2 regions of the Obesumbacterium proteus genome follow, and region 2 is predicted to be linked to the other one. Evidence: predicted binding sites of a transcription regulator. Region 2 holds the regulator's gene; the other holds the start of a gene.

Region 1 (10,639 bases), 2.3 Mb from region 2:
TGGGTTATCCAACTGGCCCGCAAATTTCAGATTTTGTGATGGATCGCTGAGGTTGATCATCTGGCGATTGTTAGCCAGCTGGAGGCGATTCAAACAAGAATGTGTGAAGGCCGGGCTAAACATGTCGTAGCGCTCGAAACGTTCGGCCAGCTCAGGATGCGCCTGTTGGTAATCCGTCACGCATTCGGTCACGCGCTGCCAGAATTTCTCCTGCGGGTAATTTCCCTGCTCATGCAGAATTGCAGCCATAAAGCGGAAGAAACCGTCGAACACATCGGTAAAGATCGACAGGATTTTAAGCTCATCGGGTACGAATACCGCAACGCGCTTGGCCTTCTCAGGTAGATCAGCATCGGGATCCATCACCACGATCTCTTCGGCGATATCTTTCATGAAGACATGTACCGGGGTATGGTTTTCCAGCACGAGGATCAGGTTTTCACCGTGTGGCATAAAGGCCAGATCGTAGGTGTACAAGCAGTGCAGCAGCGGGCTGAGATAGCTTTGCAGATAGCGCTTCAACCATTCACCGGTTTCTAAGCCAGAAGCCTGAATCATGGCTGGCAGCAACGCATTGCCATCGCGATCCTGATGCAATAGCGCCGCCATCGTCATAACACGCTGGTTTGACTGAATCAGCGCCAGCGGGCTTTCGCGCCATAGCGCAGCCATCATTTTTTTGTATGGTGTATCGCCGCTCACCGCGCTTTCATAATAGTGATTACGATAGCCGATGGTCGCCACTTCGCGCAGCATACGGAAACCATAATCACGCAGGCAGCTGTCGTTTTCGATAAGTTCGGCCAGCCATTCGTTGATGCCCGGCGTTGTCGCCATATAGTACGGAGACAGGCCGCGCATAAAGCCCATATTGAGGATCGATAGCGCAGTCTTTACATAGCGCTTGCGTGGATGACTGGTATTGAAAAAGGTGCGGATGGACTGTTGAGCCTGATAGTTATCTTCGCCAATGCCCAGATAAACCAGCTCACGCTTGGCGATATCGGGGGCAAAGATCCCTGTTAGCTTATTTTGCCATTGCCACGGATGCACGGGCATAAAGATGTAGTTATTCGGATCAAGATCCTGAGCGATCAATTGCTGAGTGAAATCTTCAACGATGCTTGGCGTGAGCTCTTCTGCCAGCAACTGTTGGTAACTGAGCTCATCGATGCTGGCGAAATGCGCTTTGCTTTTGTGTGCCGCAAGCCAAACAAAGTTGATTGGCGCTGCGGCTTCCGGTGCATAGGCCTGATAATCAAATGCATCAAAACCAATGCGTCCGTTGTTTGCGACAAACGCGGGGTGGCCTTCCATCATGGCGCCTTCTAGCGTTTGGAAATCAGCGTCGAGCAGATGCTCAATCAAAACCCCTTCGCGCAGATGCTTGAAAGCGCTGCTGTATAAAGTGCTGGTGATTTCTTCCATATAGGTAGGCAGCATCTCCTGTGGAATACCCAACACGTCTTTGAATTCAATGATAAAGCGCAGCGAGTCCAGCTCTTGCTCAACGCCATTTTGCGTTTTTTGAATAGAGTCAGCATCAATGGCCCAGTGTTCCAAGGCTAGGCGACGAGCGCGGAAGTGATAGATCACCTCGTCCTGTGGCGCTGCCAGTTGGTAATCGGCCATTTCATCGGCTGACGTTGACTGGCTAACGCATTCAGGCGTAAATAGACGCTCATGCGCAAATTCGGCAATCGCCTTGCGGACGTGTAGGCGGTTGGCTTTACTCCACAGTTCGGGGGTCAGGTGAGCGATAACGTGACGGTTTTGTTCTGCCACAGGCAAATGAGAAAACTGAGTATGAGCGGTCATGCGTGGGTCTCCTGACGGGAAACAGAATGGAATTGTGCATCATGGCGCAGCGCAGCGGCGTGCTGCTCGCGATCGCAGAACGCTAGCCATGCGGTTTTGTTTGCGAGTTCGATTTGATGTTGATAGACGAAGCCTGCACGTTTGTTCAGACGATGGATTTTCTCATTACGCACATCGGGCTCGACCACAATACGAGCGACGCGCTCATCGCTAAACATGAACGCCACGATGGTTTGGAACACAGCCCAGGTGAAACCGCTGACCGGTTTATCCGCTGGCGCGACCAAAATGTGCATACCATAATCGCTGTTTTGTGCCGGATAACATTGGCCGACCGGATCGTGGATCGCCTGATAGCGTTCCAATAGAAACGTTGGTTTCCCTTGATACACGCCGATGAATGCGCCGTCGGGATGATGTTTAAGCAGATCGAGATAGAAATCCCGTACCTGCTCAACGCTTTGATCCATCATTCCCCAATAGCGGGCATAGGGTTGGCTAACCCAGCTATGCAGCAGCTCGGCATCTTGAACCGCATCCAGCGGACGTAGGGCAAAATCGCCCACGTTTTCCACCTGATGCTTAAATATATAACTCATAACAAATCTCCGGTTTGCGGGGCGGCAAACTGTTGGAACGCAATTTGTTCTTCAATTGGGTAGTGTTCGGTTCCGGTGATTTCACGCAGGATCCATGAGTTGCGGTAGCAGGCCATACCAAGATCGGGAGTGACGAAACCGTGTGTATGCAGCTCAGCGTTCTGCACGAAGATCTCTTGGTGCTGTGTATCGATCGAGTAGTTGCGGGCAACGTCGTAACGGCCTTTTTCATCCCACGCGATTCGATCATGGATCGGTTGTAAAAATGCAGGCGGCTGATGGCGATATCCGGTGCACAGGATCACAGCCTCGCTGTCGATAGCGAAGTGTTGATCCTGTTCATGCTGATGCAGCGCCAGATTCAAGGTTTTATGGTTAGCGGTATTTTGTACGCCGGTCAGGGCGGTATTGGTGAACAAGCGGGTATTCACATGACCGTCCAAGCGTTTGATGTATAGCAGATCAAAAATGTCGTTAATCAGGCTGCTGTTGATGCCCTTGTAAAGCTGCTGGCTTTGCATATTAAGCTGGTCACGCTTTTCTGCGGGCAACTGGTGGAAGTAGTCCACATACTCCGGCGATGTCATTTCCAGCGTTAGCTTGGTGTATTCCAGCGGGAAGAAGCGCGGTGCGCGAGTGACCCAGTTTAGCTGATAGCCATACTTATCAATATCTGAGAGGAGATCGTAATAAATTTCTGCCGCACTCTGTCCACTGCCGACCACCGTTATGGAGCGGCGGGTTTGGAGCTCTTCCTTGTGATGCAAATACTGGCCGGAATGCACCATACGTTCGGCAAAGGGCTGGCAGCACTCAGGGATAACCGGCGAAGGGCCGGTGCCAAGAACCAGATGGCGCGTTTCAAACGTTAACTTCTGACCGTTGCGCGTATCGCTGCAATGCACCTGATAGCAGCGGCTATCCTGATCGAACTCCACGCGCTCAACTTTGGTATTGAATCGTAGGTTGCTTAGGCGCTCTGTCGCCCAGCGGCAATACTGGTTGTACTCTTTGCGCATCAAAAAGAAGCTTTCGCGGATATAAAACGAGTACAGACGTCCCTGCTGTTTGATGTAGTTCAGGAAACTCAGTGGGTGCGTTGGATCTGCCAGCGTCACCAGATCGGCCATAAACGGCGTTTGCAGATGAGCACTTTCCAGCATCATGCCAGGGTGCCAGTCAAAGCCTGAGTTTTGGTCGAGAAATAGCGCGTTTACCTGCGACAGCGGCTGCGTGAGACATGCCAATCCAAGATTAAACGGCCCAATACCAATGGCGATAAAATCATAAGGTTGTTTGGCAGCCTGCTGCTGAGAGGATAAGGAGAACTGGGTCATAGATCTTACCTTAGATTATTACGAGGAGTACAAATTCGATGCTCAGCATTTATCCAAATTTCTAGATTGCGGATACGGGTTGTGAATCTGGCGCTAAATCGCCAATGAATTAATTTAAAAGGTATTTTTATTCAGGGATGCCGAAATGCTCGGCATCCCTATTTTTAGATGTACTTAGAAGGAATATTTCACACCCACGACCACGGAGCGCTCTGCACCGAACCAGCAGTTATTGCTGTCGTAGCAGCTTGCGACGTAGCGTTTGTCAGTGATGTTATTCACCGCCATTTTCAGCGTGGCGTTATCCAGCGCAGGCGTTAGGTTACCTAACTCATATGACGCTGCCATGTCATACAGCGTAACGGCTGGCAATTGTTCAGTATTGCTCTGGTTAGCTTCCATACGACCGATGTAACGGATACCCGCACCAACGGTGAGTCCGCGCAGGAAAGTATCGTCAATGGTGTAGTTAGCCCATGCGCTAGCGTTGTCTTTAGCCGTTTGTACCGGACGATTGCCAATCAATGCCTTGTTAGCATCTTCGGTAATTTTCACGTCGGTATAAGCGTAGTTCGCCGTCAACAGCAGGTTTTCCAGCGGGGAAGTGCGCAGTTCAAACTCATAGCCTTTCGACTCGATTTCGCCACTTTGATACTTCTCGTAGGGATCAACGCCGTTCGGGTTAGACGTCAGCGCGTTCTCTTTTTTGATATCAAACACAGCGGCCGTGAAGATGGTGTTCTGGCTTGGTGTGGCAAATTTCACCCCACCCTCCCACATCTTGCTGGTTTCTGGTTTGTAAGAGCCACCACTTTTGTTACGTCCGGCTAAAGGCTCAAAGCCCTCGGAGTAAGCAACATACGGGGAGATCCCGTTTTCAAAGTGATACATCGCGCCATAGCGCTGGGTGTATTTGCTTTGAGAGAAGGTTTCATCTGTATTAGCGCCGTATTGCAGGCCGTAGGTGCGCTTCTCGTATTGGTCATAGCGACCACCGGCCAAGATGGTCAGCTTGTCGAGATCGATAGAGTCCTGCCAGTAGTAGCCGTTCTGGTGCATTGAATAGCGCACGTTGGTGGCGAGTGACGGATCCCAAGCAATATTGCCGCGGTTAATCTCATTGTTATTGCGATCGAAGATATCGATGCTTGGCGCAGCGGCATCCTGATACTCGGTTTTGTTGTTCTGCCACTGGTAATCGAAGCCCAGCAATACATTGTGGCGCAGGAACGCGGTATCAAATTTACCGGCAATCTGGTTATCAATGTTGAAGGAGTCCATGCTCTCATCGGTCATGTACATACGACGACCGAGAGTGCGGCCATCATCAGCAAGACCGGTGCTGTAGGTGTTTTCCTGATAGGCCGTAATGTGCATAAAGCGGGCTTTCTGCGTGAAAGACCACTCATCGCTGAAGCGGTGATCGAACTGGTAGCCGACAGACTCTTGTTTACGCTTATAGGCTTCCCAATTGTGATCGCCCAGATAAACGTCAGTTGGCAGTTTGCCGTAAGGAGAATACTTGAAGGTGCCTTCGCCTGGCAGAGAGGTATAAACGCCGGCATTAGGATCGTTTTGGAAGAAAGCTTGTACCAACAGGCTATTGTTATCGTCGATATCCCAACGTAGAGAAGGGGCTAACAGATAGCGTTCATTTTTGGAACCTTCGGCTTGCCCATCAACGGCACCGGCTAAGCCCACAAAGCGGTAGCTAACGTCGCTGTCGCCAATTTGACCGGTAGAGTCGATTTTCCCTTCGCGACGATTATCACTGCCGGTATCGAATTCTACATCGGTATTTTGGTTTTTCTGTGGTTTCTTACTGATCATGTTGACGATACCGCCGGGTGAGGCGTTACCGTATAAAACTGATGCGGGGCCTTTCATAACTTCGATACGATCGAGCATGTAGGTATCAACTTGGCCTTGAATGTTCCATTCGTTGTAAGGCAGTTGTAGGCCGTCGAGATAGTTTTCGCTGTTTTTGAATCCGCGAATGGTGAATTCATCAAAACGAGTGATCGCGCCACCACGGTTTTCAGTGGTTACGCCCGATACGTAGCGCAAAGCTTCGTTCAGTGAGCTGATACCGCGCTCATCAAGCTCTTGGCCTTCAACGGTGTTGATGGTTTGCGGAGTATCCTGCGCGGTCAGATCGGATTTGGTGCCGGTGTTTTCGTAGCTTCCCAGAGGTGGGAGACTGGATTTGGCGCTGACAACGATTTTGTCTTCATTGTTTGGTGCTGCGGCATCAGTTGCTGTATCCGCAAAGGCGCTCAAAGGGAATACCAAACAACCGATTGGCAATGCCGCTTTCAGCGAAGAGTTAATAAACGCTTTGTATTTCATCTAATTATCCCTGCTTGAAAAAGCACGAAGATCTAATAATTAATTGTGAGCAATCTGGTCATCGCCGGATGTTAACCAGTCAATGACATCGCTTTATCAAATGCGATACAGAATGATAATTATTCTCGTTAGCTTTGGTAGCTTTTCTTCGAGCTGATGAGGGAAAACTATTTTTCTTTGTGATCTTCATCACGAATTAATAAGGAATGTTGAAGAATAACCATAAATAACTCAATGAAATTAATCGAGTAATGGTTATTAACAGATGAGGTATTAATTCTATTTATATATAAGGCAGTCTAACCCACCGATGGGTGGGTTAGTGGTGATGCGATCTTATTGAATGATGCCAGCAGGTTGCTCAGCTTTTGGGTCTGCGCCATAACGGTTCGCGCCCGTGGTTCCTGCTTTGCAGAGATAGATCAGTAGAATGATTGGTCCAACTAAAGGAATGAAGCTAACAAAGTAAAACCAGCCAGAATGCTCAGTGTCATGCAATCTTCTGGCTGTGAGCGCCATACTAGGGATGACAACCGCAAGTACATACAAGATCAGGATAACGTTTATGATAGCGCTGCCTGATATGAGTGCTAGTGCAAATATGATCCCGCACACGATGCCGTTGATAAGGCCAAACATCCAATATTCTTTGCGGCGGGCCCGACCATTAAAGTTAGCGTAATCTTTTAATGCCTTGATATACCAATTCATTGAAAACATATCCTTTGTTTTTAAGTCGCACAAGGATACGTAATGGAGGGGGAGTTCTTCTGACGCCGATCAAGAAAGCTATTACTTGATTTAGTAGTAATAGATAAGAATGTTTTAAGTTGACTCCGTCTTTCTAACCCAGCGTGAGCGGGCAATCACCGCACTCTTTCATCTTAGGCAGCTTATAGCGTTGGCAGCAGGTACGGCGCTGGATAGTGCCGTTACGCATTAGTACGGTGCGATAGAGTGGGTTATCTTGGCCATCGGGGAAAGAGGCAGAGAAAAAGAGAGCTTGTTCAAGCTGTGAGAAAAGCGCATCGCCAAGCAAGGGGCGTAATTCCCCTAAATACCAATGCATCACATAGCCAATATTGCTCCACATCAGCTTGGCGTTCAAAACACCTTGGCGGGCAATCGCGTTTACCGCTGGGATCAGATGACGCTCAACCAAGGACACCATACGCTGTAGCGGAGTGCTGTTACGGGCATCTCCTGCCATTAACTGCGGATAATAGATAAATGCCTCAGGGCGCCCGCTTTCATGAAAACGAACTTTGAACTGCCGAATATGCGGGTCGAGAGGCGCTGATTGCTGGAGCAGCAACAGCATCATCGGGGGCACCAATAAACCAAAATACCATTGCGCCCACAGGGATTCTAACGGTTTGGCTTCCGGCGTTTTGTCGGGGTATTCAGCGTAGTGTTCTTGCTGATAGCTTGCCATGAGCTTGGCGTAGGTTTCTGCGGCTGACCACTGCATAGCGGATAAATCGTGGTTAGCAGCGGATTCATCAATCAGAAACGTGGTGAGAAAATGAGGGTAGTGTTGGCTAAAAAGCGCAGTCAGCTCTTCCGCTTCTGGCGGAAAAGCAGGAAAGACGGCTGGAAAGTAGGCATCAAACTCAGTCAGCGCAGTTATCTTCACCACAACACCCTAGAGATTAAGTATCAAAACGCAATAGTACTGATAACTATTATCAATCGCAAGATGGTGATTGAACGAAATGTGTCATAGCGTCCAATTGGGTGAAATCGCAAATCGATAGTGATGACGAAGCTAGATGAATGACATCAACATCGTGGACGCCATAAGATAGGCAAGTAAGGAAAGGTGAGTTACGGTGCGGGACTATATTTTTTATAATAATTTATATTTTAACCAACCTATCTACCGATCGCGGATAGGCTGTGCTTAGCTAGATAGAAAATATTTTCCTATCTAGCAGATTATAAAAAGAAATTAGGTTTCTTTTTGCAATAAAACTCTATTACGACCTTTCTGCTTTGATATGTACAGCGCCTGATCGGCACGCGTTATGGCATTTTCCAAATTATTGCCGTACATCTCAGAAAGCCCCGCTGAAATTGTTACCACGTTGCTTCCATTTGGCTGGTATTCATTGATTAACGCCAACTGTTCTACGTGCAAACGAATATGCTCGCATATTTGTATTGCGAGGCTTTCAGACGCATCACGTAAAATAAGTAAAAACTCCTCGCCACCATAACGAATAGCCAAATCTCTGGTACGAACGGCTTCTTTGATAATTTGAGCAATGCTTTTTAGCGCTATATCGCCGTATTGATGACCGTAGTGATCGTTATAGAGTTTAAAGAAATCAATATCTAACATGACGACAAAATGTTTATGCTCAGTGTCGCAATCGCTGCCCATATGATGGAATTGAAACTCAAGACCACGGCGGTTAAGCAACGTGGTAAGGGGGTCAATCATGCTGAGATCGCTGAAGCGCGCTCTGTCTTGTTCTAGTTGAGTGACCAACCTACGTGTAAATGCCTCACGCCGCCGCGTCATTGCGTGGTGCAATGACAGTGCGATGATCGGTAATGTTAGAACGAATAAAATGCGCGTCATATTGTGGAAGTCTTCCAGCACAATAACGGTCATTGCGACGGGAACGGCATTAAGGCAGAACGCTAATAAGTTGTCAGAAAGCGTGACGGCAGCAATAAAGAATATGCTGAACAGATTGATCAATAAAAATTCATGGCTGTTGGCATCAACATGCTGATATTTAGCAGCTATATGAAAAGACCACAGCAATCCTAGCAATAGCGACGCGACGTTGAGCTTCAGCAGATATTTGTCGCGATGCCATATCAATGAGAAGGCTGAAAATAGGCAAAAGACAAAAACGCCAATTCCCGCAAGCGTATATGGCGGGTCTGTCTGTAATGGATTGAGCAGCGCATAAAACGATGTAGCTCCATTTAACAGGATAAATAGCAGAAATGTCATATGGCTTTTGCTATTTAATAGGTCGTCGTAGTTTTTTGCGTTCATTAAATAAGGCTCGTGACTGTCAATATCGCTCAAATAAAAATAAAAAATGGCATAGATAAGTTAGCTGTTAGACAAGAATTTTCTTAGGGATGTCTGATGTGGCGATAAAACTAACAGCTTTGATCTAAGATGTCATGCGCTTGTAATCAATGTGGGTTATATCGTCATTTTTTGAGTAAAAATCGGACAATGGCTTCACGGCAGCTGCCTCTTTTATGCCTTTACACATACATAATTCATGGGTGAAACGGTTTATGACTCGGTATATGATATTGGGAATTATTATCATCTATGGTGCGGATTATGCTGATTGCTGCGATGGCGTTTCTGGTGGTGTGGGGGATAAGTTTATGGGCGTGTAAATCTCTCAGCGGGATTTGGGGGATAACCTTGCCAACGTTAGTGCTCCCGATGCTGATTGTTTCCAATCTCAACTTATCTTTTTTAAAAGGCATGATGGTGCTGGCAATGTTGGTCACGCTAGCGATGCTGTTTAATCCACGTCTGCGCAACTATGTGCTACTGCCATCAGGGCTGGCTCTGGCGGGAGGATTAGCGACAATTTCATTAAATTACAATTACTTTGGGATTTAATATGCGGATATACGAGCGAGAAATTATTTGAATTGAAAGGGAAATGATAAAAAGTAAAACAAAGGGATTTGAAGAAGACTAGCTGAGGAAGAAGAAACAATCTGTTGGTGCGAAGAGAGGGACTTGAACCCTCACGTCCGTAAGAACACTAACACCTGAAGCTAGCGCGTCTACCAATTCCGCCACCTTCGCACATCAGATTACTTTTCTGTACTGCAGTTTGACTATGCTCACCAGCTTGGTGCGAAGAGAGGGACTTGAACCCTCACGTCCGTAAGAACACTAACACCTGAAGCTAGCGCGTCTACCAATTCCGCCACCTTCGCAAGATGCTGTGAAGCATAAATCATTGTGGTTATTTGGTGCGAAGAGAGGGACTTGAACCCTCACGTCCGTAAGGACACTAACACCTGAAGCTAGCGCGTCTACCAATTCCGCCACCTTCGCATACCGTTTACGTCGCTTTGCAGCAACATAACCACGGAGGCGAATTCTAGAGATTTTCGCGGTTACGTCAACACTTATTTCCCCATCAATGCTTGTTTGATGCGCGTTTGCTGAAAATGTGGGCATTTATTTTGTAAATCACGATAGGACAATGAATTATCGTGATCAATAGCACGGCATGCAGAAAAGCAGGAGGGGGCGCTGGTAAACCGAGGTTTACCAGCTAAATGCAGAAATTAACGTTTTTTCTTAGCCATGGCTGCACGGCCTAAGCGCGCTGAATACACTTTGAAACGGCCAGTTTGTGCAAGCACTTCGTGAGCGCCAAAAACATCGTCCAACAGCTGCGGATAAGGCAGGAAGGCGTTAGCCACGATACGCAGTTCACCGCCGATTTGCAGCTGTTTAGCCGCGCCGCGGATCAGGGTTTCAGCAGCGGTTAAGCTGGTTTGCATGCCGTCATGGAACGGTGGGTTCGA
Region 2 (10,639 bases):
CCCCATTTTAGGGGTTTTGCGTCCTAGACCGGTGAACGTCGAGGGTCGCGTTTTTCAAAGTCAAAGAGGATCGATTTTATGGTTACGCATCGTTTGAAGCGCAACGCGCTAACGCTCGCCATAACTGGGGTGTTGTTGGGTAGTGGTTTTTATGCAATGCCAGAAGCTAAGGCTGAAGGTTTTGTTGATGATTCAACGCTGACGGGTGGTGTTTACTACTGGCAACGTGAGCGTGACCGTAAAGATGTCACCACTGGAAACTACGAAACCAACCTTAATCATTCCACGTGGAACGCCAACCTAGATTTCTCATCCGGCTATGCAGCCGACATGTTTGGTATTGATGTTGCCGCATTTACCGCAATCGAAATGGCAGAGAACCATGATAGCGGACATCCAAACGAAATTGCTTTCTCCTCGAAAAACAAAGGCTACGACGAAGACTACTCGGGCGATAAGAGTGGCATAAGCCTGTACAAAGCTGCTGCGAAATTTAAGTACGGCCCTGTCTGGGCGCGTGCTGGCTACATTCAGCCAACAGGCCAAACTTTACTGGCACCACACTGGAGCTTTATGCCTGGTACCTATCAAGGTGCTGAGGCCGGTGCAAACTTTGACTACGGTGATGCGGGTGCGCTGAGCTTCTCCTACATGTGGACCGACAAATATAAAGCACCATGGCATACCGAAGTTGACGGTTTCTATCAAAACGACAAAAAAACCGGCGTTTCTTATCTGCACTCATTAGGCGCCAAGTATGACTTCAAAAATGATTTCATACTGGAAGCGGCCTTTGGTCAGGCTGAAGGCTATGTCGATCAATACTTTGCTAAAGGCTCCTACAAGTTTGATGTCGCGGGTAATCCGATGACAACTAGCTACCAATTCTATGGCACGCGTGACCGCGTACATGACGGTGGCGTGAACGATCTTTACGACGGCACCGCATGGTTGCAGGCGCTGACTCTGGGCTACAAAGTTGGACAGTTCGACTTCCGCTTGGAAGGTACTTACGTCAAAGCTGAAGGTAATCAGGGTTACTTCTTACAGCGTATGACTCCAACCTACGCCTCTTCAAACGGACGTTTGGATATTTGGTGGGATAACCGCTCTGACTTTAACGCCAACGGCGAAAAAGCCATTTTCGGCGGCGTGATGTATGACCTGAGCAAGTGGGATATGCCTGGCTTCGCTATCGGTGGTTCTTATGTCTACGCATGGGATGCTAAACCAAGCACCGATCCTCAGTACGATCAAAGCCAGCGCGTGAAAGAAAGCGCCTACAGTCTGGATGCGATGTACACCATTCAGGACGGCCGTGCGAAAGGCACGCTGTTCAAACTGCACTTCACTCAGTACGACAACCATTCAGACAACCCAAGCTGGGGCGGCGGTTACGGCAACATGTTCCAAGACGAACGTGATGTTAAGTTCATCGTTATCGCACCGTTCACCATTTTCTAAGCCAAAGACTCGGCATGTTGAGCTAAACATGCCGAGTCACTTTGACGAGATAAAAACATGAAAAAAATTCTATTGGTTGTCGCTGCCGTTGTTGGGCTAAGTGCCTGTGTACAGCAATCTACTGCCCCTCAAGAAGATGCAAAATTAAAACAAGCCTACAGCAACTGCATTAATACCGCTGAAGGCAACCCAGATAAAATCTCAGCCTGCCAATCAGTGCTGGACGTGTTGAAGCAAAGTAAGACGCATCAGGCCTTTGCCGAAAAGGAAAGCGTGCGCGTATTTGATTACCAAAACTGTATTCAGGCGGCTAAAACCGGTGCTGGAGATAACTACCAGCAGGCCTGTGGCAAAGTTTGGCAGGAAATTCGCAGCAACAATAACTGATTAAGGATGGGGCTTTAGGATGAGCAAATTTAAATTAAACACGTTGGCCGTTGCCGTTTCTGCACTGGGCATGCTCGGATTTTCCGCAGCAAGTCAGGCAGATCAGCAAATCGTTGACCAACTGAGTCAGCTAAAAGTTAACGTGAAAGTCACCGATAACCGTGCGGCAGAGAATGGCGTAGATTGTGCCGCGCTGGGTGCTGATTGGGCGTCGTGTAATCAATCCGTTATTACGTTAACCAGCGATAGCGATATTAAAGGCAACGACTGGGCGATCTATTTCCATAACCCACGTCAGGTTCTAGACGTGAAAAGCGAACAGTTCAAAATTACGTTTGTGACCGGTGACCTACACAAAATTGAACCTACCGATAAATTTAAAGGGTTTACTGCCGGTCAATCGGTGGAAATTCCTCTGATTGGTGAATACTGGCAGTTGTTTGAAAGTGACATTATGCCGCGTTGGTACGTCACTTCTCAGGATGCTAAGCCTAAAGTGATTGCCAGCACCGATACGGAAGATTTGCGCCAGTTTGTGACGCCGTTTGCGGGCGATCTGTGGAAGCGTACCAAAGACGACAAAAATGTTCTGATGGTGCCTGAAACCCGCTTCGACAAAAACGCCGATGTGAAAGAACTGCCAGCGCAGAGCCTGCGTGGCCAAATTATGCCAACGCCGATGGAAGTAAAAATCCATCAGCAGGACGTTGACCTCAGCAAAGGCGTCGCGCTGGATCTTACCGTTCTGAACAACGCCACGGCAGAAGCCGCGCAGCAGCGTTTCGCCTTGTTAGGTGTGAAAAGCGATGCCAAAGGCTACCCAATCAAAACGGCGATTGCGGTTAATAACTTCAAAGGCGATTTAGCGGTTCCAGGGGCTTACGAGCTGATGATTGGGCCGAAGGGCGCAGAAGTTATTGGTTACGATCAGGCTGGCGTATTCTACGGCTTACAGTCCATTCTTTCGCTGGTGCCAAGCGATGGCAGCATGAAGATTGCAACCTTAGATGCGAAAGACGCGCCGCGTTTCCAATACCGTGGCATTTTCTTGGACATCGGGCGTAACTTCCATTCCAAAGAAGCGGTACACCGTCTGCTAGATCAGATGGCGGCGTATAAGATGAACAAATTCCACTTCCATCTGACCGACGATGAAGGCTGGCGTATTGAGATCCCCGGTCTGCCAGAGCTTATCGATGTGGGCTCAAAACGCTGTCACGACCTGAGCGAAAAAGAGTGCCTGCTACCACAGCTAGGTTCTGGGCCTGATGCTAACAATAATGGCACTGGCCATCTGACCCGCGCCGAATATATCGATATCGTGAAATATGCTCAGGCGCGTCAGATTGAAGTGATCCCTGAAATCGATATGCCTGCGCATGCGCGTGCCGCTGTGATTTCAATGGAAGCGCGTTATGACAAACTGAAAGCCGCTGGTGACGAGAAGGGCGCTAACGAATTCCGTTTGGTTGATCCAACGGATACGTCAAACACCACGTCTGTGCAGTTCTACGATCGTAAGAGCTATTTGAACCCATGCTTAGATTCTTCTAAGCGCTTTGTCGATAAAGTGATTGGCGAAGTAGCGCAGATGCACAAAGAGGCGGGGCAGCCGTTAACCACGTGGCACTTCGGCGGTGATGAAGCTAAAAACATCCGCTTAGGGCCGGGTTATCAGGATAAGAATGGCAAGATTGAGCCGGGTAAAGGCATTATCGATCAAAGCAAAGAAGATAAACCATGGGCGCAGTCTCAGGTTTGTCAGACCCTAATCAAGAGCGGCAAAGTGGAAGATATGGAACATCTCCCAAGCCACTTTGCGATTGAAGTTAGCCAGATCGTCAATAAGCACGGCATTGAAAAAATGCAGGCGTGGCAGGATGGTCTGAAAGATGCCAAAGATGCGAAGGCATTTGCCACCAAGCGCGTGGGCGTCAACTTCTGGGATACGCTCTATTGGGGCGGTTTTGATACCGTCAACGACTGGGCGAACAAAGGCTACGAAGTAACGGTTTCTAACCCAGACTACGTCTACATGGATTTCCCGTATGAGGTGAATCCACAGGAAAATGGCTACTACTGGGGAACTCGCTTTAACGATGAGCGTAAGATCTTCAGCTTCGCGCCAGACAACATGCCACAGAACGCGGAAACTTCCGTAGACCGTGACGGCAATTTCTTTACCGCGAAAAGCGATAAGCCATGGCCGGGCGTTTATGGACTCTCAGCGCAGCTGTGGAGTGAAACTACGCGCACTGACGAAATGATGGAGTATAAAATCTATCCTCGCGTTATGACGGTGGCGGAGCGTGGATGGCATCGCGCGGGCTGGGAGCAGGACTACAAAGCGGGCCGCGAATATAAAGGCGGTGAAACCAATCTGGTAGATAAAAAATCTCTGCTGAGCGATTGGCAGCGCTTTGCAAACCTGATGGGGCAGCGTGAGCTGGCGAAAATGGATAAAGCCGGTGTGGAATATCGCCTGCCGGTTCCTGGGGCAAAAGTCGTGGGCGGGAAATTGGAAGCCAACATTGCGCTGCCAGGGCTGGGGATTGAATACTCCGTAGACGGCGGCAAGCAGTGGCAGCGTTATGATGCTAAAGCTCAACCGACCGTTTCTGGTGACGTTCAAATTCGTTCAGTGAGCCCAGATGGTAAACGCTATAGCCGCGTAGAACCGGTACAGGCGTGATATCCAAATAGGTAAGTTCGGTATTTCCTGCCCCGGTGGGGTAGGGAATAGCGCAATAACGTATTAATGCAGTGGTTCTTAATACCGTTTCATCATCATTATTGTTGCTATGGTATCTGCCGAAGCCATATGAGTGATTTAGTTGTGAGTTGCTTAGCCCCCTGCCTGAGGGGCTTTTTTTTGTCTGTTTTTTGCCGAGAAAACGGATTCTTTGGATTTCAGGCAATAAAAAAGCGACCCTCAGGTCGCCTCATTTACACTCGCGTGTTTTTACTCTCTGCCATCGTGCAGACTTTCGTCTTCGCGGCAATCACCCTCAGCGCAGTGACCATACAGGTACAGGCTGTGGTTGGTCAGCTGGATACCATATTTTTTAGCAATTTCGTGCTGACGTTTTTCGATGGAATCGTCGCTAAACTCGATCACTTTACCGCAGTCTAAGCAGATCAGATGATCATGGTGATGCTGTTGGGTCAGTTCAAATACAGATTTTCCGCCTTCAAAATTGTGACGAGTCACAATTCCAGCCTCGTCGAACTGGTTCAGTACACGGTAAACGGTGGCTAAGCCGATTTCTTCACCCATATCGATCAGCTTCTTATACAGGTCTTCTGCGCTGACGTGATGGCAAGTTGGATCTTGCAGAACTTCCAGAATCTTAAGACGCGGAAGCGTGACTTTAAGTCCAGCCTTCTTTAAAGGAGTGTTGTTATCTGTCATTCGGATTCTGTCCCGTTACTTAGCTCGAAGACGTTTAGGATAGCCTGCATTTGCTGCCAGCGTTGCCCTAATTGTCACCGAACTGAAAATATAATTGAGATTCATTATAAAGCTGATGGCGGTAAATGGAAACCGCAGTGTGTTAACAACTTGGACGGAACTACAGGGTGGAAATAAAACGTAACACACTGACAAATATGTAACTCTGCTGGTGGCGGGGGCTAGAGCGAGAAAAATGAGTTACATAGATGTTGCAAATTGCTTTCGCCAATCGCTGAAATACCCGCTGGCTTATGCAGTCAGCGGGTTCAATTTCATGTTAGCCAGCCAGTTCAGCCAAGCTCATCTCTTCGGAGATTTGTTTCACCCACGCATCAACACGCGTTGCGGTGAGTTCAGGCTGGCGATCTTCGTCAATAGCCAAACCAACGAAGGTTTTGTCATCAACCAGCGCTTTAGACGCTTCAAAATGGTAACCCGCAGTTGGCCAGTGACCAACGATGGTCGCGCCGCGTGGCTCGATCAAATCACGGATGGTGCCCATTGCGTCGCAGAAGTACTCTGCATAGTCTTCTTGGTCGCCGCAGCCAAACAGAGCAACCAGTTTACCGTTGAAGTCGATCTCTTCCAGAGAAGGGAAGAAATCATCCCAGTCACACTGAGCTTCGCCGTAATACCATGTTGGGATGCCAAGCAGAAGAATATCGAATGCTTCGATGTCTTCTTTGCTGCTTTTGGCAATGTCATGAACTTCAGCAACGTCTTTTCCGAGTTGCTTTTGGATCATCTTAGCGATGTTTTCCGTGTTGCCCGTGTCGCTGCCAAAGAAAATGCCTACGATTGCCATGTCGCGTTTATACCTTTTATATCAAATAATTAAACTAGAATCTTGAGAAAGACCAGTACGTACTTTACGCACTATAGCACTTTAAACCGTATCGATTTGTCGTCATTGTGTGCTGGTGGCGTTAAGATTTTAAAATCTGATTGAGTAAAATTTGTTCAATCAATTCACTGCGGCTAATGTTTTGTTCTTGAGCCAAACGATTCAGCATTTCAACCGCTTCTTCGTTAATTTTTAGCTCGACGCGACGCAGTCCTTTCACTTTATCGCGGCGCAGTTGGTTGCGTTTGTTAATTCTTAGCTGTTCATCCCGAGATAACGGGTTGGTTTTCGGGCGACCCGGACGACGTTCATCTGCGAACAGATCCAGAGTCGTGCGGTCCGTTTGTTCTTTGGCCATATCAGGTAGCGGTACTACAAGGAGAATTTTGAATCTGCGTAACGAATCAGATCATGATTAACATACTAGGGCCATTCACCCTTTACCGGCACTATCCTTGAACAGCAAAACTGCCTGCCAGAATAATAGCGCGCCATAATACCCTAGCGCCCCCAGCCGCGACAATCCTTAATCTTACTTACCTCACTGATGAATGGTGTTTTTTTCTACAGTGAGGCGGCGGTGAGGCTGAAGTTTGGGTTAAGTTAGGTCGTGAAGACGACAAATTAAGTGGTTTGGCTTATTCATCGCTGTCGAGAAAACGATGCAGCGTGCGTAGCACCAGCTCGGGTTTTTCCGCATGCAGCCAGTGGCCCGTACCGGCAATCACGTGAGCTCTGGCATGGGGAAACTGGCGAGCAATGGCTGCGCGATGAATATCTTGAATATAGGGCGATGAGCCACCTTTGATAAACATCGCAGGGCCTTGGTAAGGCGTGACTTCTTGCCAGCCGACGATATTTTCGTATTGATCCCACAGCACCGGCACGTTAAATAGCCACTCGCCATCCTGAAAAGACTTCAGCAAAAACTGTATCACGCCTTCTTCGTTGATATAGCCGCGCATGATTTCAGCGGCCTCTTGGCGGCGCGCCACCTGTGCCTCCGTCACCGCGTTGATGGCAGCAAAAATCGTATCGTGACGACGAACCTGATAATCAACGGGCGCAATGTCCAGCAAGGCAAGGCGACGAATACGTTCGGGAGCAAGCGCGGCCAGCGTCATGGCGGCTTTTCCACCCATTGAGTGCCCAATGACATCCAACTGTGACAAAGAAAGATCGTCAATCAGCGCCAGTAAATCCTCGGCCATCGCGGCATAATCCATGCGCTCTGAGCGCGGTGAGTGCCCGTGATTGCGCATATCAACCTGAATCACACGGCGATCGTTGCGCAAATCTCGGCCTAATATGCCAAGATTATCCAAACTGCCGAATAAGCCGTGGATCAGTAATGCCGGTGGAAACAGGGCTTGTTGAGCCGGAATATGTTCGCGGTAGTTGAGTTTCATATCGTTAAGTCTATTCGTTGCGTCTATTCGCATGAACCCATGCGCTAAACATGCGGCAAGAGAGAGTGCGAAGAATCTTATGTTGTAACAAATAGGTTACCACGACTAAGCATGATTGTTAGTCACCGAGTGTTATCCAGCAAAAATTAAGGGTATTCTTTCCATAAGTTTGGGAAAAAACTCACTGAATTGATCAGAGCATCGGGTTTACGCTATCCGCATGAGGCGTTTGACTTTATAATCCTGCTGATTAAGTCGTAAACCTGTATTGGATAATGATGAAAACTATTGAAGTCGACGAGGAGCTGTACCGCTACATTGCAAGCCACACGCAAAGTATCGGTGAGAGTGCTTCTGACATATTGCGCCGCCTGCTGAAAGTCTCTGAACATAAAGCGACTGCTGCTCCGGCTGTGACGCCTGCCGTCATCGCTGCGCCAGTGGCTGCTCCGGTGTCTACCCGTCCGGTAGACCGCGTTCGTACCATGCGTGAGCTGTTGCTGTCTGATGAATATGCAGAGCAGAACAAAGCGGTAAACCGCTTCATGCTGGTACTTTCAACGCTTTACTCTATTGATAACCAAGGATTCGCTGCGGCAACGGAATCCTTGCATGGCCGCACGCGTGTCTATTTCGCAGGCGATCAGCAAACGCTGCTGCAAAACGGCACGCATACCAAGCCTAAACATGTTGCGGGCACGCCTTACTGGGTGATCACCAACACCAACACCGATCGCAAGCGCAGCATGATTGAACACATCATGCAGGCGATGCAGTTCCCAGCCGAACTGATTGAAAAAGTTTGCGGGACCATCTAATTCAAGAACTGCCTAATCGCAAGTATTAGCTGCGCGATTAGGCACTCAACCATATAAGCGTAATAGCGTAGGGAGTAGTGACCATGGCAAATCACCCCCGTGCCGGGCAGCCTGCCCAGCAGAGCGATTTGATTAACGTGGCTCAACTGGTTTCTCAATACTATGTATTGACGCCGGAAGTGGGTAACACGTCGCATGCGGTAAAATTCGGGACTTCTGGTCACCGTGGCAGCGCTCAGCGCCATAGCTTTAACGAAGCGCACATTTTAGCTATTGCGCAGGCAATTGTTGAAGTGCGTAAAGCGAATGGCATCGAAGGTCCGTGTATCGTGGGTAAAGATACCCATGGTTTATCTGAACCTGCGTTTATCAGCGTGCTGGAAGTTCTGACGGCAAACGGCGTGGATGTCGTGGTACAGCAGGATAACGGTTTCACGCCAACACCTGCGGTTTCTCACGCTATTCTGACTCACAACAGCAACAAGAATGCGGCATTGGCTGACGGTATCGTCATTACGCCTTCGCATAACCCGCCTGAAGACGGTGGTATCAAATACAATCCGCCAAATGGTGGACCGGCAGATACCGACCTCACCAAGGTGATTGAGCAGCGCGCCAATGAACTGTTAAGCCTTAACTTGCAGGGCGTGAAGCGCCAAACACTCGACGCAGCGTGGAAAAGCGGCTTGGTGCATGCCAAAGATCTGGTGCAGCCTTACATTGAAGGTTTGGTTGATATCGTTGATATGCCAGCCATTCAGCGCTCAGGCCTGCATTTAGGCGTCGATCCATTAGGCGGTTCCGGCATCGAATACTGGCAGCGAATTGGTGAGCATTACAAACTTGATCTGACCTTGGTGAACGATCACGTCGATCCGTCATTCCGCTTCATGCATTTAGATCACGATGGCGTGATCCGTATGGACTGCTCATCGGAAAGCGCTATGGCGGGCTTGCTGGCGCTGCGCGATCAGTTTGATTTAGCGTTCGCTAACGACCCAGACTACGATCGCCACGGTATTGTTACGCCTTCAGGCCTGATGAATCCGAATCACTACTTAGCGGTTGCTATCAATTATCTGTTCCAGCATCGCCCTCAGTGGGGCGCTGATGTTGCCGTAGGTAAAACGCTGGTATCCAGCGCCATGATTGACCGCGTTGTAAATGATTTAGGCCGCAAGCTGGTGGAAGTTCCTGTCGGCTTTAAATGGTTTGTTGATGGTCTGTTTGACGGCAGCTTTGGTTTTGGTGGCGAAGAAAGCGCGGGTGCTTCCTTCCTGCGCTTTAACGGTACGCCGTGGTCAACGGATAAAGACGGCATCATTATGTGCCTGCTTGCCGCTGAGATCACCGCGGTAACCGGCGAAAACCCACAGCAGCATTACAATAAGCTGGCTGAACGTTTTGGTGCGCCAAGCTATAACCGCATTCAGGCACCGGCTACGCATGCGCAGAAAGATGCACTGTCGAAGCTCTCTCCTGAGATGGTTAAAGCGGACAAACTGGCGGGCGATCCGATTACCGCGCGTTTGACTAAAGCACCGGGCAACAACGCGTCTATCGGCGGGCTGAAAGTGATGACTGACAACGGCTGGTTTGCCGCACGTCCGTCTGGCACAGAAGAAGCCTACAAAATTTACTGCGAAAGTTTCTTGGGTGCTGAGCATCGCCAGCGAATCGAGAAAGAAGCGGTGGATATTGTGAGTGCCGTGCTCGCTAGCGCCAAATAAGCTCTTCAGAAATTCTAAAAAGCGCCTTTAACGGCGCTTTTTTTATGTCTCCGATTTGCCGGTAAATAGCGGTGACGTTTTCAATATAAAAAAACGCCCGATGAGATTCATCGGGCGTTTTATCAGGCTGAAAAATATCAGCCTATCGAGGACGACTCAGGGAAATAAACTATTTCACCTGATGGTCAACAGGGTGGCTATGTTCGATATCTTCACCGCCTTTATTAAAGCGACGACGAACAACCACAAAGAACATCGGTACGAAGAAGATAGCCAGAATGGTTGCTGTAACCATACCGCCCATTACGCCTGTACCTACCGCATTCTGTGCGCCAGAACCTGCACCCGTACTGATAGCCAATGGCAGAACACCCAGCATAAATGCCAGAGACGTCATCAAGATTGGACGTAGACGCATGCGTACCGCTTCTAACGTCGCTTCAATCAGCCCTTTACCTTCTTTATCCATCAAGTCTTTAGCAAACTCGACGATAAGTATGGCGTTCTTGGCCGAAAGCCCGATGGTCGTCAAC

The links. The regulator Fur, encoded in region 2, represses iron uptake genes when iron is present. The targets are predictions, from matches to a motif close to ATAATAATGAGAACNACTATCAA.
Region 1: the regulator Fur is predicted to act here: its motif matches at 6,216-6,238, upstream of DSM2777_RS22145 (TonB-dependent siderophore receptor).

The regions. Positions count from the first base shown of each region.
Region 1 covers NZ_CP014608.1:4,733,289-4,743,927, reverse strand. The annotation lists gene DSM2777_RS22160 (IucA/IucC family protein) at 1-1,818, opposite strand, end outside; gene DSM2777_RS22155 (GNAT family N-acetyltransferase) at 1,815-2,417, opposite strand; gene DSM2777_RS22150 (lysine N(6)-hydroxylase/L-ornithine N(5)-oxygenase family protein) at 2,414-3,754, opposite strand; gene DSM2777_RS22145 (TonB-dependent siderophore receptor) at 3,929-6,103, opposite strand; gene DSM2777_RS22140 (DUF805 domain-containing protein) at 6,440-6,814, opposite strand; gene fhuF (siderophore-iron reductase FhuF) at 6,948-7,739, opposite strand; gene DSM2777_RS22130 (GGDEF domain-containing protein) at 8,055-9,074, opposite strand; gene DSM2777_RS22125 (DUF1435 family protein) at 9,411-9,713, shown strand; tRNA gene DSM2777_RS22120 (tRNA-Leu) at 9,819-9,905, opposite strand; tRNA gene DSM2777_RS22115 (tRNA-Leu) at 9,953-10,039, opposite strand; tRNA gene DSM2777_RS22110 (tRNA-Leu) at 10,074-10,160, opposite strand; gene rsmC (16S rRNA (guanine(1207)-N(2))-methyltransferase RsmC) at 10,397-10,639, opposite strand, start outside.
Region 2 covers NZ_CP014608.1:2,474,296-2,484,934, forward strand. The annotation lists gene chiP (chitoporin ChiP) at 79-1,464, shown strand; gene chiQ (ChiQ/YbfN family lipoprotein) at 1,522-1,851, shown strand; gene DSM2777_RS11815 (beta-N-acetylhexosaminidase) at 1,871-4,543, shown strand; gene fur (ferric iron uptake transcriptional regulator) at 4,814-5,263, opposite strand; gene fldA (flavodoxin FldA) at 5,583-6,110, opposite strand; gene ybfE (LexA regulated protein) at 6,232-6,507, opposite strand; gene ybfF (esterase) at 6,788-7,558, opposite strand; gene seqA (replication initiation negative regulator SeqA) at 7,837-8,376, shown strand; gene pgm (phosphoglucomutase (alpha-D-glucose-1,6-bisphosphate-dependent)) at 8,460-10,106, shown strand; gene DSM2777_RS11850 (multidrug efflux RND transporter permease subunit AcrB) at 10,276-10,639, opposite strand, start outside.